4 regions of the Streptomyces sp. NPDC050738 genome follow, and region 1 is predicted to be linked to each of the others. Evidence: riboswitches for the same ligand, from Rfam matches in the RefSeq annotation. Region 1 holds a riboswitch; each other region holds the start of a gene.
The links. Region 1 has a riboswitch for cyclic di-AMP ahead of AB0H78_RS04260 (M23 family metallopeptidase). Riboswitches for the same ligand answer to the same signal wherever they lie in the genome.

Region 1 (3,803 bases):
CCTCATGGCCGCGCCGTTCTTCTCCGCGGGCGCCACGCTCCGTATCGCCGTCGCCTCGGTCGTGGCGGTCACCGGGCTGCGGATCTACCACCGGGACACGCTGACGGTCGTCTCGCTCACCGAGCTGTTCACCGTCCTCACCGTGGTCGTGCTCGCCCTCTTCATCAACCGGGTCATCCTCCGCAGCAATGCCGAGCTGGCCTCCGCCCGCGTCATCGCCGAGACCGCCCAGCGCGCCGTGCTGCCGGTGCCCGCCGACCGGATCGGCGGGCTGCACATCGCGGCGCGGTACGAGGCCGCGCAGGCCGACGCCTTCATCGGGGGCGATCTCTTCGCCGTACAGGACACGCCGTACGGGGTGCGGCTCGTGGTCGGTGACGTACGCGGGAAGGGCCTCGACGCCGTCGAGGCGGTGGCCGTGGTGATCGGCGCCTTTCGCGAGGCGGCCGAGCAGGAGTCCACTCTGGCGGGGGTGGCCCAGCGTCTGGAGCGGGCGCTGGCGCGCGAGGGGACGCGGCGCGACGGGCTCGATGCCTTCGAGGGGTTCACCACCGCGGTGCTCGCGGAGGTCCCCCGGGGGCTCGGTGTCGTACGGCTGGTCAACCGCGGGCATCCCGAGCCGCTGCTGCTGCACGCCGACGGGGCGCTGGACGCGCTGGCGCCGTCCATGCCCGCGCTGCCGCTGGGGATGGCCGAGTTGGGCAGCTGGCCGGACCGCGCGGACACCTCGCCCTTTCCGGCCGGGTCGACGCTGCTCTTCTATACGGACGGGCTCTCGGAGGCGCGGGATGCGGCCGGGGTCTTCTACGACCCGGCCGAGCGGCTGCGCGGGCGGATCTTCCCCGGTCCCGACGCGCTGCTGGACGCGCTGACCGGTGACGTACGGCGGTACACCGGAGGCGGGTCGACGGACGACATGGCGCTGCTCGCGGTGGGGCGGCCGGGGGAGGGCCAGCCAGAGCGGCGGCGGACCGTGGACATCGTTCGACACGGTACGTAATCGAAGGACGCCCCTGCGCATAACATTTGATGCACTGTCAGAAAACAGAGGTTTCGGGTGGGGTCGTCAAGTCGACCTGTTTTGCTGGACTGTGTCCCGTTAAGTCCAGGCCAAAGGCGTTAACGATCAGTCGGAACGGCTTGGAATCAGACCCCCGCGTCTATTAACGTTCGATAACGCAGCGCGGTCGTCCCAGTCGTCGCAAGAGACGGCACCGTGCGCGTGCGCCGAATTCCGCAAGGGAACCGGGGAACCACCAATTGGGGTGAATCGGGCTGAACCTGGCCCGTAGGAGACCTTCCTGCTCCGAACCCGTCAGCTAACCCGGTAGGCGAGAAGGAAGGAAAGGAGTACGCCTCCGTGGCGTCCAACAACCCTGCCCCCCAGGCTCTTTATGTCCCGAATGACAATGACTCGTTCGGTTTCGGGGGTGACGGTGGCGGTGAGACCTGGGACGAGTGGAACCCCACCGAGGACTCCGTCCGTCCGGTACGCGGCAGACACCGTGTCGCCAAGCAGCGCGGCGGACTCGCCCGCAGCTCCACGGTGTTGGGTGTCGGCGTCATCGCCGCGGTCGGCGCGGGCGGCATAGCCACCGCCGAGGGCAAAGCCCCGGTCTCCATATCCCTGCCCGACCTCCCGGCCTCGGTCACCGACCACCTGCCGGAAGCCATCAAGGCGGACATCGCCCCGGACTCCTCCGACACGGAGACGAACGCGGCACCCCTCTCCACCTCGGGCCTCACCACGGCCGCCTCGGGCCAGGGCACCACGGACGCCGGCGAGACGCTGCGCGCCCGGATCCTGCAGCAGGCCGAGCAGCAGCAGGCCGGCGCGGACGCCGAGGCCAAGGCACTGGCCCAGAAGGCAGCCGCGGACAAGGCCGCCGCCGAGGCGAAGGCGAAGCAGGACGCGGCCGCCAAGAAGGAGGCCGCCGCCAAGAAGAAGGCCGCGGAAGAGGCGGCGAAGAAGGCGGAGGCCGAGCGTCTCGCCAAGCTGGCCGCCAGTTACTCGCTGCCGGTCTCCTCGTACACCCTCACCTCGCACTTCGGCGATGCGGGCTCGATGTGGTCCTCCGGCTACCACACGGGTCTCGACTTCGCGGCCCCCACGGGCACCCCGATCAAGGCCGTACACAGCGGCACGGTCAAGTCGGCGGGCTGGTCCGGCAGTTACGGCTACCGCACGGTGCTCACGCTCGACGACGGTACGGAGCTGTGGTTCTGCCACCAGTCCTCGCTGAACGTCAGCGCCGGGCAGAAGGTCACCACGGGCGACGTCATCGGACGGGTCGGTGCGACCGGCAACGTCACCGGCCCGCACCTGCACCTCGAGGTGCACCCGAGCGGCGGCGACGCGATCGACCCGATGGCCTGGCTCCAGGCACGCGGCATCAACCCCTGATCCCGCACCTCCCCAAGACACCGGCAGTCCTGGCGGCAACCCCCCCGACGCCAGGGCTGCCGGTTTTGGCGTACCCGGAATGCCCGGAATACCCGGAACAGGACCGGCTTGGAATAGGCACCACCGGACAGGGTGTTGATCAACCCATGACTTCTCTCCGTACGCTCGGCTCCTCAGACCTCGCCGTCTTCCCGCTCGCCCTCGGTGGAAACGTCTTCGGCTGGACCGCCGACGAGGCGCAGTCCTTCGCCGTGCTCGACGCCTACACGGCCGCGGGCGGCAACTTCATCGACACCGCGGACTCCTACTCCGCGTGGGTGCCGGGGAACAAGGGCGGCGAGTCCGAGACCGTCATCGGCAAGTGGCTCGCGGCCCGGGGCAACCGCTCCGAGGTGGTCGTCGCGACCAAGGTCGGCGGCCACCCGGTCGACAAGGGACTCTCGCCCGCCAACATCAAGAAGGTCGCGGAGGACTCGCTGCGCCGGCTGGGCACCGACCACATCGACCTCTACTACACGCACTTCGACGACGTCACGGTCCCGGTCGAGGAGATCATCACCGCGCTCGACGAGCTGGTGAAGGCGGGCAAGGTGCGGGCCATCGCCGCATCCAACATCTCTCCCGAGCGCCTCGACGCGTCGATCGCGTTCTCGGAGCGGGAGGGGCTCGCGCGGTACGTCGCGCTCCAGCCGCACTACAACCTGGTCTCCCGCGACACCTACGAGGGCGAGCTCCAGGACACCGCGGCACGCCACCAGCTGGCCTCCGTCCCGTATTTCGCGCTCGCCTCGGGCTTCCTCACCGGCAAGTACCGCCCGGGCACGGCAGTCGAGAGCGCCCGCGCCGAGGGCGCCGGCAAGCACCTGCAGAGCGAGCGGGGCCTGAAGGTGCTCGACGCGCTCGACAAGGTGGCCGCCGCGCACGACGCCGAGGTCGCGACCGTGGCGCTGGCCTGGCTCGCCGCGCAGCCGACCGTGGCCGCGCCGATCGCCTCCGCGCGCACGGTGGAGCAGCTGCCCGCGCTGACCGCGGTGGCCGAACTGAAGCTGACGGAGGACGAGGTGGCGGCGCTGACCGCGGCTTCCGCCTAGCCGGTAGGGGGCAGGGGCAGGGGCAGGGGCAGGGTCAGGGTCAGTACTGCCGGTACGGGTTGTAGCCGCCGTAGTGCAGGTACGGCGGTGGCACCCGCACCCTGCCGGTCGCCTGCGCCGCGTACAGCAGCGCAGGCCCGGCTATCTCCTTGCGCTGCCACAGGTGGTGCAGAAGCTCCTGCTCCCGGGCCATGAAGTCCGGGCCCACCGCACCCCGGTGGGCCCGGTGGCGCAGGAAGGCGAGCGTCGTCGCGAAGGCCTCGTACTCGCTGACCGCACGCGCGGCGAGCTTGCCGCCGTACGTACTC
Region 2 (3,803 bases), on a different contig from region 1:
CCTGACCCAGATGAAGGCGATGGGCGCGGGCACGGCGCGCTTCGTGCCCGCGATGCTGCACGGGGCGCTGACGATGCTGGTCACGGGGGTCGCGCTGGTCGGCCTCAACCAGGCCGACGACCACACGGTCAACAACGTCAAGATCGGCATCAAGCTGGCGGTCCTGATCGTGATTCTCGGCCTGGTCTACGTCAAGCGTGACGAGGAGAAGGTCGAGAAGGCGCTGTTCGGTGCGGTCGGCGGCCTGACCGTGGCCAACATCTTCATCGCGGTGCTGTGGACGTGAGGCTGAGGTGAGCCCGGCGTGAGTCAGGCCGGGCGCACCGAGCCGTAGATCGGCATGTAGTAGATCGACTCCTCGCGGACATTCGCGCCGGTGTGCGGTGCGTGGATCATCTTGCCGCCGCCGATGTAGATCCCGACATGGCTGATGTCGTCGTAGAAGAAGACCAGGTCACCGGGTTGGAGATCGGCCGTCGCGATGCGCTTGCCGACCTTCACCTGGTCCCAGGTGGTGCGCGGGAGGTCGATGCCGGCGGCCTTCCAGGCGGCCTGGGTGAGGCCCGAGCAGTCGTAGGAGCTGGGGCCCGTCGCGCCCCAGACGTACGGCTTGCCCATCTGGTCGCGGGCGAAGTCGAGGACCTTGGCGGCCTTGGCCGCGTACGAACCCGAGGACGACGAACCCGAGGCGCTGCCGGAGCCGCCGCCTGACGCCGCCTCCTTCGCCGCCGCCTCCTTCGCGGCCTTCTCCGCCGCCGCCTGCTTGGCCGCCAGCTCCGCCGCCTTCTTCGCGGCCGCCTTCTGCCGCGCCTTCTCCAGCGCCGCCAGCCGTGCCTTCTCCTCCGCCGTCAGCTTCGACAGCAGCTCCCGCGTCTCGGCGAGCTTCGACTGCACCTGCCCCTTGGTGGCCTTCAGATCCGCCTGCGCGGTGGTGAGCGTCTCCAGCTGCGTGGTCGCCTCGGCGCGCTGCTTCGCCGCCGCCTTCTGCTGCGTCTCGAAGTCGTCGACCGCGTGCGTCTGCTGCGCGGACAGCTGCTTCATGGCCTGGTTCTGGTCGAAGTACGACTGCGGGTCGTCGGCGAGCAGCAGGTTCGCGGTGGTGGCGAGCGGGCCGCCCCGGTACTGCGCTGCCGCGTACTGCCCCAGCTCGCGCCGCGACTTGTTGAGCTGGTCGGTGCGTGCGGCCACGGCGTCGAGGAGCTTGTCGACCTTCTTGCGCTGCAGAGCGGTGGACTCCTTGGCGCGGTCGTACTTCTGCGTCTCGGTGCCGGCCTGCCGGTAGAGGTCGTCGACCTTCTTCTGTACGTCCTCGATGCTCGGCTTCGGCTGCGCGGGCGCGGCCTGCGCGCTCTGCGTGAGCAGCGAGACGGAGGCGAGTGCCGCGGTCGTGAGCGATACGGCGGGTACGGCTGCGCGTATTCGGGTACGCGGCTTGCGGTGGTCTGCCAAGGCAGGCGTGTTCCTTCCGTGGACCGCCTACCGGGTTAGCTGTCGGGTTCGGGCTTCGGAAGGCGCCCTACGGTCCTTTGGGGGTACGGACCGATTCACCCCGGTGGTGCTTGGTGGGTCCCCGGCTCCAACTGCCGTACGACGCAGGTCGTGCGGCAGAGCGGACTCGGCGCGGCGGCGCGCTCCGGCGCGGTTCGCCGGTGGGGGTACGGCCACCTGAGCGAGCACGGTAGCGGCCTCCTGTGGCGGGTGGGAAGCCTGATGTTCGATATGCCCGATACATTTTCGTGACCTGCGGGACGGACCTCCCGAAAGCGGTCTCCGGCCGCTACAGGAGCGGGGGCCGGGGATACCGACCCGGAGTGTCACTGGTCCGGCCTAGACTCGGTGGACGATGAGCAGCCTCTTTGACGACAGCTTCCTGGCGAACCTCCAGCCCACCGAGGACGCGCCTCCGCCCCCCGAGGACCACGCCCCCGAGGAGGTCCCCGCCGACCTCTTCGGCGGCGCCTTCGACGGGCCGCCTCGTGACGCGTACTACCGCGACGGCGCCCCCCGCCCCGCCGTGGACCCCGCCGCGCTCCTCGACGGCCTGAACGCCGAGCAGCGCGCGGCGGTCGTGCACTCCGGGTCCCCGCTGCTCATCGTGGCCGGCGCGGGTTCCGGCAAGACCCGGGTGCTCACCCACCGCATCGGGCACCTCCTGGGCGCCCGCGGCGTCCACCCCGGCCAGATCCTCGCGATCACCTTCACCAACAAGGCCGCGGGCGAGATGAAGGAGCGCGTCGAGAATCTGGTGGGCCCGCGCGCCCACGCCATGTGGGTCCTGACCTTCCACAGCGCGTGCGTCCGCATCCTGCGCCGCGAGTCGAAGAAGCTCGGCTTCACGTCGTCGTTCTCGATCTACGACGCCGCGGACTCCAAGCGGCTCATGGCCCTGGTCTGCCGGGATCTGGACCTGGACCCCAAGAAGTTCCCGCCCAAGGCCTTCAGCGCCAAGATCTCCAACCTCAAGAACGAGCTCATCGACGAGGAGACCTTCGCCTCGACGGCCGCCGACGGCTTCGAGAAGACCCTCGCCGAGGCGTACGCGATGTACCAGGGGCGCCTCCGCGAGGCGAACGCCCTCGACTTCGACGACATCATCATGACCACGGTGCACCTGCTCCAGGCGTTCCCGGACGTCGCCGAGCACTACCGGCTGCGCTTCCGCCACGTCCTGGTCGACGAGTACCAGGACACCAACCACGCCCAGTACACGCTGGTCAAGGAGCTGGTGGGGTCGGGCCCCGCCCCCGCCGAGCTGTGCGTCGTCGGTGACGCGGACCAGTCGATCTACGCCTTCCGAGGCGCGACGATCCGCAACATCATGCAGTTCGAAGAGGACTACCCCGACGCGACGACGATCCTCCTGGAGCAGAACTACCGCTCCACGCAGACGATCCTCTCCGCCGCCAACGCCGTCATCGAGCGCAACGAGAGCCGCCGCCCCAAGAACCTGTGGACCGACGCGGGCGAGGGCGCGAAGATCGTCGGCTATGTCGCGGACACCGAGCACGACGAGGCGCAGTTCATCGCCGAGGAGATCGACCGGCTCACGGACGCGGGCGACGCGAAGGCATCGGACGTCGCCGTCTTCTACCGTACGAACGCCCAGTCCCGTGTCTTCGAAGAGATCTTCATCCGGGTCGGGCTCCCGTACAAGGTCGTCGGCGGGGTGCGCTTCTACGAGCGCAAGGAGGTCAGGGACATCCTGGCGTACCTCCGGGTCCTCTCCAATCCCGAGGACACCGTCCCGCTGCGCCGCATCCTGAACGTACCCAAGCGCGGGATCGGCGAGCGCGCCGAGGCGATGATCGACGCGCTCGGGCTGCGGGAGAAGATCAGCTTCCCGCAGGCGCTGCGCCGGGTCGACGAGGCGTACGGAATGGCGGCCCGCTCCTCGAACGCCGTCAAGCGGTTCAACGTCCTGATGGAGGAGCTGCGGACCATCGTCGAGTCGGGGGCCGGACCGGCCGTCGTACTGGAGGCCGTGCTCGAACGGACCGGCTATCTCGCCGAGTTGCAGGCATCCACCGACCCGCAGGACGAGACCCGTATCGAGAACCTCCAGGAACTGGCCGCCGTGGCCCTGGAGTTCGAGCAGGAGCGCTCGGCGGCAGGCGAGGAGGGCGCGGGCACCCTCGCCGAGTTCCTGGAGAGGGTCGCGCTCGTCGCCGACTCGGACCAGATCCCGGACGAGGACGAGGACGGCTCCGGCGTCATAACGCTGATGACGCTCCATACGGCCAAGGGCCTTGAGTTTCCTGTGGTGTTCCTGACGGGCATGGAGGACGGGGTCTTCCCGCACATGC
Region 3 (3,803 bases), on a different contig from region 1:
AGCAGCGCCCGCAGGGTGTCGGCGGCCGGGCTCTCCTCACCCGTCCGGTACGCGACCGAGATCGTACGGCGGTACGCGGAGGGCTCCAGCGGGCGTACGCCCAGCGGTGTCGCCGACATCGCCGCGACCATCTCCGGCACCACCGCCACGCCGATCCCCGCACTGACCAGCGCACACACCAGGGCGTACCCCGGCGTCTCGCACACCACGGCGGGCGTCGCCCCTGCCTCGGCGAGCGCCGACTCCACACCCTGGCGGGGCGGATGCGCGGGCGCGCTGCTGATCAGCGGCTGCCCGGCGAGGTCGGCCACCGGCAGCCGGCCCGTGCCGCCGGCCAGGATGTGCCCGGGCGCGGTCACCAGCACGAGCTCCTCGACCAGAAGCGTCTCGAGCGCCACCCCCGAAGGCGCCGCGGAAGAGGCGGCGGGCTCGTACGCATGGGTCAGTGCCAGATCCGCGTCGCCCGTGGCCACCGCGCTCACGCCGTTCGGCGGCTCGTAGTCGGCGAGAGTCAGCTCGACGTCCGGATGGGAGCGGCGGAAGGAGCTGAGCACCGGCGGCAGCAGATGGATGCCCGCGGTGGTGAAGGTGCCGACCTTCAGCCGTCCGCCGGAGAGTCCGGCCAGCCGGGACAGCTCGTGCCGGGCCCGGTCCATCTCGTCGAGCACCGTACGGGCCCGCGCCGCGAGGAGCTCGCCGGCCGCGGTGAGCCGGGCTCCGCGGTGGTGGCGTACGAGCAGGGTGGCGCCCGACTCCCGCTCCAGCTTGGCGAGTTGCTGGGAGAGGGCGGGCGCCGTGTAACCGAGGCGGGCGGCGGCCCTGGTGATCGAACCGGCCTCGGCGACGGCCACCAGTGCGGCCAGCCGCGTGGGGTCGTACATAAGCGTTCCTTTAGGCAGACCCAGAAGATTGCAAGTACACGTTAAGGCCTCGCGCAGTCCAGGCTGTACGTCATGGACGCTCAACTGCTCGCATTCACCGGGGTCGCCGCAGGCATGGTCGCGATGCCCGGCGCGGACTTCGCCGTCGTCGTGCGCAATGCGCTCGCCTCCCGCGGCTCCGGTGTCGCCTGCGCGGTCGGCGTGGCCGCAGGACTGCTGGTGCACACCGCGCTGGCGGTCGCGGGACTGGCGGCCGTCCTGGTCGCGGTCCCCGTCCTCTTCCGTACGCTCCAGATCGCGGGCGGGATCTACATCCTCTACCTGGGCTGCCGCGCGCTCCATGGTGTGTTCCGCCCCGCCCCCGTGGGCCCGCAGGACGAGGAGCAGGCGGCCGGCTCCATCGGGCGGTGCCTGCGCCAGGGCTTCCTGACCAACGTCCTCAACCCCAAGGCGCCGGTCCTCTTCCTCAGCCTGCTGCCCCAGTTCGTCCCGCACGGGGCGCCGGTCCTGCCGCGTACGCTCCTGCTGGCCTCGATCGTGGTGGCACTGGCCCTCGTCTGGTTCCCGGCGGTCGCACTCCTGGTGGACCGGCTCGGGCGCTGGCTGCGCAGGCCGCGTACGGCCAGGACGGTCGAGGGCGTCACAGGGACCGCACTGGCGGGACTCGGGGTCATTCTGGTGGCGGGCTCGGCTTCCCACTGAGCCGGCGACCGACCAGCCACGGCAGCAGCGCCCACAGCCCGCCGCAGGCGAGCAGCGTCCCCACGCCGGCGGCGATGCCCTCGGGCAGCCCGTGGACGACGTCGACGACCAGCAGCACCGACCCCGTCAGGGCCAGAGCCAGCGCCACCATCCCCGCTCCCGCGAGCCGCGAGGACACCGCCACGATCTGCTCCTTGGCGCCCTGGCCGAACAGGTAGCGGTGCAGGGCCGCGGGTGCGGTGAAGAGCCCCGCGGCCACCACGGTGAGCAGCAGGGTCGTCACATACGTCCCTCGCTCGAAGGTGTCGAGCGAGGGAAAGCGGCTGGTGAAGGCGAGGGTCAGCAGAAAGGCGAAGAGGAACTGCACGCCGGTCTGGACGACCCTGAGTTCCTGGAGCAGCTCACCGAAATTGCGGTCGGCCCGCTCCAGCCGCGTCTCGTTGCGTGTGGTGCCGGGGTCCACGACGGTCATGGCGGTACGTGTTGCCCGTCGGCCGAGGACCATGCTCCGGCCGACGGGACCGTGCGTATCCCAGCGCACGCGTCTCAGCGCACGCGTCCGTACCAGACGCTCTTGGTCCAGATCCTCTCCAGCTTGACCACGGAGCCGGTCTTGGGCGAGTGCCAGATCTTGCCGCTGCCGGCGTAGATGCCCACGTGGTAGACGCTGCGCCCGGAATGGAAGAAGACCAGATCGCCCTTCTGCCGGCTGCCCGACGAGATGTGGCGCACCTTGTTGTACTGCGACTGGGCCGTGCGCGGCAGCTTCTTGCCCGCCTTCTTGTACGAGTAGAGGGTCAGCCCCGAGCAGTCGAAACGGGACGGGCCCGCGGCCCCGTACCTGTACGGGGACCCCTTCTTCGATGCGGCGACATTGAGTGCCTTTGTCGCGAGCGTGGCCGCCTGGGCCTCCGATGCGGCGCCCGGCGCCAGCAGAGTGCCGCCTACGGCGGCGGCGGTGAGGACCGTTACGGCACCGGTCCTGGACAGCAGGGACGGAACACAGATCCGCGCAGTCATGCGCAACCCTTCGTCAACCGCCTGTGAAGGATGACCTGTCGGATTCGGACTGGCGAAGATGCCCGGCCGCCTGCTGGCGGCTTCACCCCAAGGGCCGACCCCACACTCGGATCGGACCCGTCTTGCCTGGGTCCTCCACTCCTGCCGATGCACTCCTGTCGACCAGACGTCCGGGACAGCGGCAGGACTCGGCGTCCGCCCGGACCGCCCCGCCGTGGTGGCGGGGGCTTGTCGTCTCAGGGATCTTGACCCATGAAGTGTCGGATTTTCGAACCTTACCGGCAGTATGTGAGGCTCATCACGACTGCCCTGTTCGGGTGGACAGAGCACCCTCGGTGTAGCGCGTCGAGCCCCCGACGACCGCCGTACCAGGCGCGGAATAGCGCATTCCGTACAGTGTCTAGGCGGGCTGCGCAAGTCATTTGGTGCTGAATGACTACGAATGTCTAGGCCATTCGAGGTACGCGGATCAACTCCCCGACGGGCGTGGCACGGTGACCCGTTCCGCGCGGCGCTCCCCGTCGAGCACACGCAGCGCGTTCGCCAGGGTCCCGGCGTGGAGACGGTCCTCGCCCCGCATGTGCATCAGCGTCAGCGCGTCCCGCAGCGCTCCCGCCCGCGCGACGAGCGCCTGCGCTGCCCGCAGGGCCCCGTAAGTGTCGTGCCCGCGGGCCGGGTTGATCCGCCCCAGCTGGTCGACGACGTCCAGATAGCTGTCGATGAACTCGCCCTCGGCGCGCGTCAGCGCCGGCAGCGGCTCCATTTCGGGCGGCAGCATCCCCGCTCACCGCTTGGTGACGACGTGGTCGACCAGTCCGTACGCCTTGGCCGCCTCGGCGTCGAAGACCTTGTCGCGCTCGATGTCCGCCGCGATCCGCTCCGGGTCCTGTCCCGTGTGCGTGACGAGCATCGAGACCATCGACTCCCGCATGCGCAACAGCTCCCGGCTCACGATCTCCAGATCGGACGGCTGCCCCTGTACGGGGTCCTCGATCGAGGGCTGCTGTACGACGATCCGCGCTCCCGGCAGGGCCGCCCGCTTGCCCGGGGCGCCTGCGGCCAGCAGCACGGCGGCCGTTGAAGCCGCCTGGCCCAGGCAGTAGGTGGCGACGTCGCAGCCGATGAGCTGCATCGTGTCGTAGACCGCGGACATGGCATTGACCGTGCCGCCGGGGGAGTTGATGTACAGGGAGATGTCCC
Region 4 (3,803 bases), on a different contig from region 1:
CTCGACGGCGTCCAGGGTCTCGGTCAGCGAACCGATCTGGTTGACCTTGACGAGCAGGGCGTTGGCCGAGCCCTCGTCGATGCCGCGGGCGAGGCGCTCCGGGTTGGTGACGAAGAGGTCGTCGCCGACGATCTGGACCTTGGCGCCCAGCTTGTCGGTGAGGACCTTCCAGCCCGCCCAGTCGTCCTCGTACAGCGGGTCCTCGATGGAGACCATCGGGTACGCGGAGACGAGCTCCTCGTAGTACTCGGTCATCTCGGCGGCCGAGCGGGACTTGCCCTCGAACTCGTACTTGCCGTCCTTGTAGAACTCGGACGCGGCGACGTCGAGCGCCAGACCGACGTCCTTGCCGGGGACGTAACCGGCCTCCTTGATGGCCTCGATGATGAGGTCCAGGGCGGCGCGGTTGGACTCGAGGTTCGGGGCGAAGCCGCCCTCGTCGCCGAGACCGGTCGAGAGACCCTTGGTCTTCAGGACCTTCTTCAGCGTGTGGTAGATCTCCGCACCCCAGCGAAGGGCTTCGGAGAAGGACTCCGCGCCGATCGGGGCGATCATGAACTCCTGGATGTCGACGTTGGAGTCGGCGTGCGACCCACCGTTGAGGATGTTCATCATCGGGACGGGCAGCAGGTGCGCGTTCGGGCCACCGAGGTAGCGGAACAGCGGCAGGTCGGAGGCCTCGGAGGCGGCGTGGGCCACGGCGAGCGAGACGCCGAGGATGGCGTTCGCGCCGAGGGAACCCTTGTTCTCCGTGGCGTCGAGGTCGAACATCGCCTGGTCGATCAGGCGCTGCTCGGTGGCGTCGTAACCGACGAGCTCCGGGCCGATCTGCTCGATGACGGCGAGGACGGCCTTCTCGACACCCTTGCCCTGGTAACGGTTGGGGTCACCGTCACGGAGCTCAATGGCCTCGAAAGCACCGGTGGAGGCACCAGACGGAACAGCAGCACGACCCGTGCTGCCGTCGTCGAGGCCGACCTCGACCTCGACCGTGGGGTTGCCTCGGGAGTCCAGGATTTCCCGGGCTACGACGACGTCGATGGACGGCACGAGCATCTCCTTATGGGATGTGACGCTATGGGGTGCAGGGTCGCTTTGGCCTTGCGACAAGAGCCTAACCGGCTGGCGGGGTTCGGCCAGCCGTGCGACCGGCCCCTGGGACGAAAAAGGGCCCAAAGTCGAGTATTGCAGGGCGAAGGACCTGAAAGTTACTGCCCGGTAATAGCTGAAAACCCCGGCCCGGCGCGAACGGGGGATGTCGCGCCGGGCCGGGGTGCCCTGGGGGGAGCCTGGATCGGCTCCGGCTGGTTCAGCTATCAGCTGAGGTGCAGCTGCTGGCCCGGGTAGATCAGGTCGGCGTTCTTGACGATGTCGCCGTTGGCCTTGAACAGCTTCTGCCAGGTCGTGTCGTGCGACTCGGCGATCTTGCTGAGGGTGTCGCCGGTCTTGACCTTGTACTCGCCGTCGCCCTTCTCGTACGAGGACGAGGAGGACGCCTTCGGCGCGGGGGTCTCCGCGGCGGGGGCCTGGGCCGAGTCGTCCGAGGACGAGCTGTCCGAGGAGGAGCTGGAGTCCGCGGAGTACGAGTTGTCGGACGAGGACGAGGACGAGTCGCTGGAGGACGAGTCGCTCGACGCCGAGTTGCCGGAGTCGGTGCTGACGCCCGGGTCGACACCGTCGTTGCTCAGGTTGCCGGCGCCGGCGCAGGCCCAGGCACCCGGGCCCTGCATGTCGAGCAGCTTCTCGGCCGTGGCGATCTGCTGGTCCTTGGTCGCCTCGTTGGCGTGCTGGGCGTACTGCGTACCGCCGGCGGCGGCCCAGCTGGAGTCGGAGAACTGCAGGCCACCGTAGTAACCGTTGCCCGTGTTGATCGACCAGTCGCCGCCGGACTCGCACTGGGCGACAGCGTCCCAGGTGGAGACGGAGGCGGCGGAGGCCGAGGTGGCGCCGATCAGAGGCGCGGCCACAGCGGCACCGGTGATGCCGGCGAGCATGGTGTAGCGAACGGCCTTCGAGGGGCGGCGGTGCTTGGACTTGCTGGAAAACAGCATGCGGAATCTCCTCACCGACGCCTACGAGGTGAGCTGTCGGGTTCGGGCCAATGAGTTGCCCGGCCGAGCGTCCTAGCGCTCGGCTTAACCCCAAGCCGGTCTCCCGGCACTTACCTGGGTCCCCCGCTCCTGCCTACGGCGCTTTACGCGTCGAGTATCCCGAGCGACCGACGGCAGGATTCGGCGTGACGGTCGCTGGTGCTCGCTTTGACGAGCGGCCTGAACCGTAAACACAGGTCGCCCCGATGTTCAAAGACGAACATCGGGGCGAAAAGCCGCTGCTTGCACACAGGAAGACCACATGTGTGCAGGTGGGCGACGGGTTGGACGTACGGAACGAACCGGGCATGAGCGGAGGGTGAAGAGACCCTTGTCTCAGTTGCTCAAATTGGGACATTAGCGCCCCAACTGCCCCGCTTTTCAGCCCAAATCGAGGCTCTGACCAGGAACGATGAGGTCCGGATCCGAGCCGACGGTCTTCTCGTTGGCCGCGTAGAGCGCCGGCCAGCCGCCCTTGATGTCGTGTGCGTCCGCAATGGCCCAGAGGTTGTCGCCGGTGCGGACCGTGTAGTCGCCTGCGGCGGCTTCGGAGCGATCCGTGGCGTCACCGCGGGAGGCGTGGCGGCCGGTGTCGCGGCCCGTGCCCGACGTGTCGGAGGTGTCCGACGCGTCCGTTCCGCCGCGGTGCTTGCCCTGGCCCTGCCCCTTGCCCTGGTCCGCGCCCTTGTCCGCGTCCGCGCTCGCGGAGGGTGCGGGCGTGGCCGTGGCGTCGGGCTTCGCGGACTGCGAGGGGGTTGCGGACGGAGTCGACGTCTCCGTGTCCGAGGGGGCCGGCGTCGCCGAATCCGTCGGCGCGGGTGTCGCGGTGTTCGTGGCGCCGGGGTCGACCGACGGAGTCGCACCGGCCTCGGCCGCGTTCGCCAGGCCGGAGATCTCCGCGCAGCTCGCCCAGGGCTTGGTGCCCTCCGCGTCGAGGACCTTCTGGGCCACCGCGATCTGCTGGGCGCGGCTGGCGAGGTCGGCGCGCGCCGCGTACTGCGAGCCGCCGTAGGTGTCCCACTTCTCCTGCGAGAACTGCAGACCGCCGTAGTAGCCGTTGCCGAGGTCGGCGCTCCACATGCCGCCGCTCTCGCAGAGTGCGACCCGGTCCCAGGTGCTGGAGTCCGCCGCGTGGGCGCCCGTTGCGGCGAGAAGCGGAATCGCGATGGCCGAACCCGTCACTCCTGCCGCTACGACAAAAGCGGGAGCCTGACGAGGGCGGCGATGCCGACCGTTCCCGGAGCTCATGCGAGGGCCTTCCGTGTGACGGATGAGTCGAACGGCGAACCTAGCCGGAATCGAACGCGGGTCACAAGTCGATGCAGCGCAGATCACGTGAAAGTCACAGTCTTGACGGAGCGTCAGTTCTGTTCGGCCGTGAACTCCACCGGAAGCGTGCGCAGTCCACGCATGATGAGCCCGCCGCGCCAGCGCAAATCGGCAGGATCTCCCGCAAGTCGCAGGTCAGGGAGGCGAGTGAGGAGCGTGGCGAGGGCCGTCCTGCCCTCCAGGCGGGCGAGCGGCGCACCGAGGCAGTAGTGGATTCCGTGGCCGTATCCGAGGTGCTGGTTGTCACTTCGGGAGAGATCGAGGGTGTCGGGCGCGGTGAAGCGCTCCGGGTCGCGGTCGGCGGCCGCGAGGACGACGAGCACGGGGTCGCCCTCGGCGATGTCCTGGCCGCCCAGCGTCAGCGCTTCGGTGGCGAAGCGCCAG

Region 2: another riboswitch for cyclic di-AMP. It lies ahead of AB0H78_RS11295 (NlpC/P60 family protein); the one in region 1 lies ahead of AB0H78_RS04260 (M23 family metallopeptidase).
Region 3: another riboswitch for cyclic di-AMP. It lies ahead of AB0H78_RS28520 (NlpC/P60 family protein); the one in region 1 lies ahead of AB0H78_RS04260 (M23 family metallopeptidase).
Region 4: another riboswitch for cyclic di-AMP. It lies ahead of AB0H78_RS24925 (transglycosylase family protein); the one in region 1 lies ahead of AB0H78_RS04260 (M23 family metallopeptidase).

Annotation. Positions count from the first base shown of each region.
Region 1 covers NZ_JBFAHN010000001.1:859,565-863,367, forward strand. The annotation lists gene AB0H78_RS04255 (PP2C family protein-serine/threonine phosphatase) at 1-1,000, shown strand, start outside; cyclic di-AMP (ydaO/yuaA leader) riboswitch at 1,216-1,349, shown strand; gene AB0H78_RS04260 (M23 family metallopeptidase) at 1,361-2,404, shown strand; gene AB0H78_RS04265 (aldo/keto reductase) at 2,551-3,495, shown strand; gene AB0H78_RS04270 (PrsW family intramembrane metalloprotease) at 3,536-3,803, opposite strand, start outside.
Region 2 covers NZ_JBFAHN010000003.1:669,166-672,968, reverse strand. The annotation lists gene AB0H78_RS11300 (hypothetical protein) at 1-286, shown strand, start outside; gene AB0H78_RS11295 (NlpC/P60 family protein) at 310-1,449, opposite strand; cyclic di-AMP (ydaO/yuaA leader) riboswitch at 1,458-1,603, opposite strand; gene pcrA (DNA helicase PcrA) at 1,844-3,803, shown strand, end outside.
Region 3 covers NZ_JBFAHN010000013.1:93,979-97,781, reverse strand. The annotation lists gene AB0H78_RS28535 (LysR family transcriptional regulator) at 1-881, opposite strand, end outside; gene AB0H78_RS28530 (LysE family translocator) at 954-1,583, shown strand; gene AB0H78_RS28525 (DUF6328 family protein) at 1,552-2,055, opposite strand; gene AB0H78_RS28520 (NlpC/P60 family protein) at 2,130-2,603, opposite strand; cyclic di-AMP (ydaO/yuaA leader) riboswitch at 2,607-2,807, opposite strand; gene AB0H78_RS28515 (hypothetical protein) at 3,073-3,381, opposite strand; gene AB0H78_RS28510 (ATP-dependent Clp protease proteolytic subunit) at 3,388-3,803, opposite strand, start outside.
Region 4 covers NZ_JBFAHN010000010.1:121,680-125,482, forward strand. The annotation lists gene eno (phosphopyruvate hydratase) at 1-1,056, opposite strand, end outside; gene AB0H78_RS24925 (transglycosylase family protein) at 1,317-2,051, opposite strand; cyclic di-AMP (ydaO/yuaA leader) riboswitch at 2,055-2,202, opposite strand; gene AB0H78_RS24930 (transglycosylase family protein) at 2,472-3,338, opposite strand; gene AB0H78_RS24935 (cytochrome P450) at 3,452-3,803, opposite strand, start outside.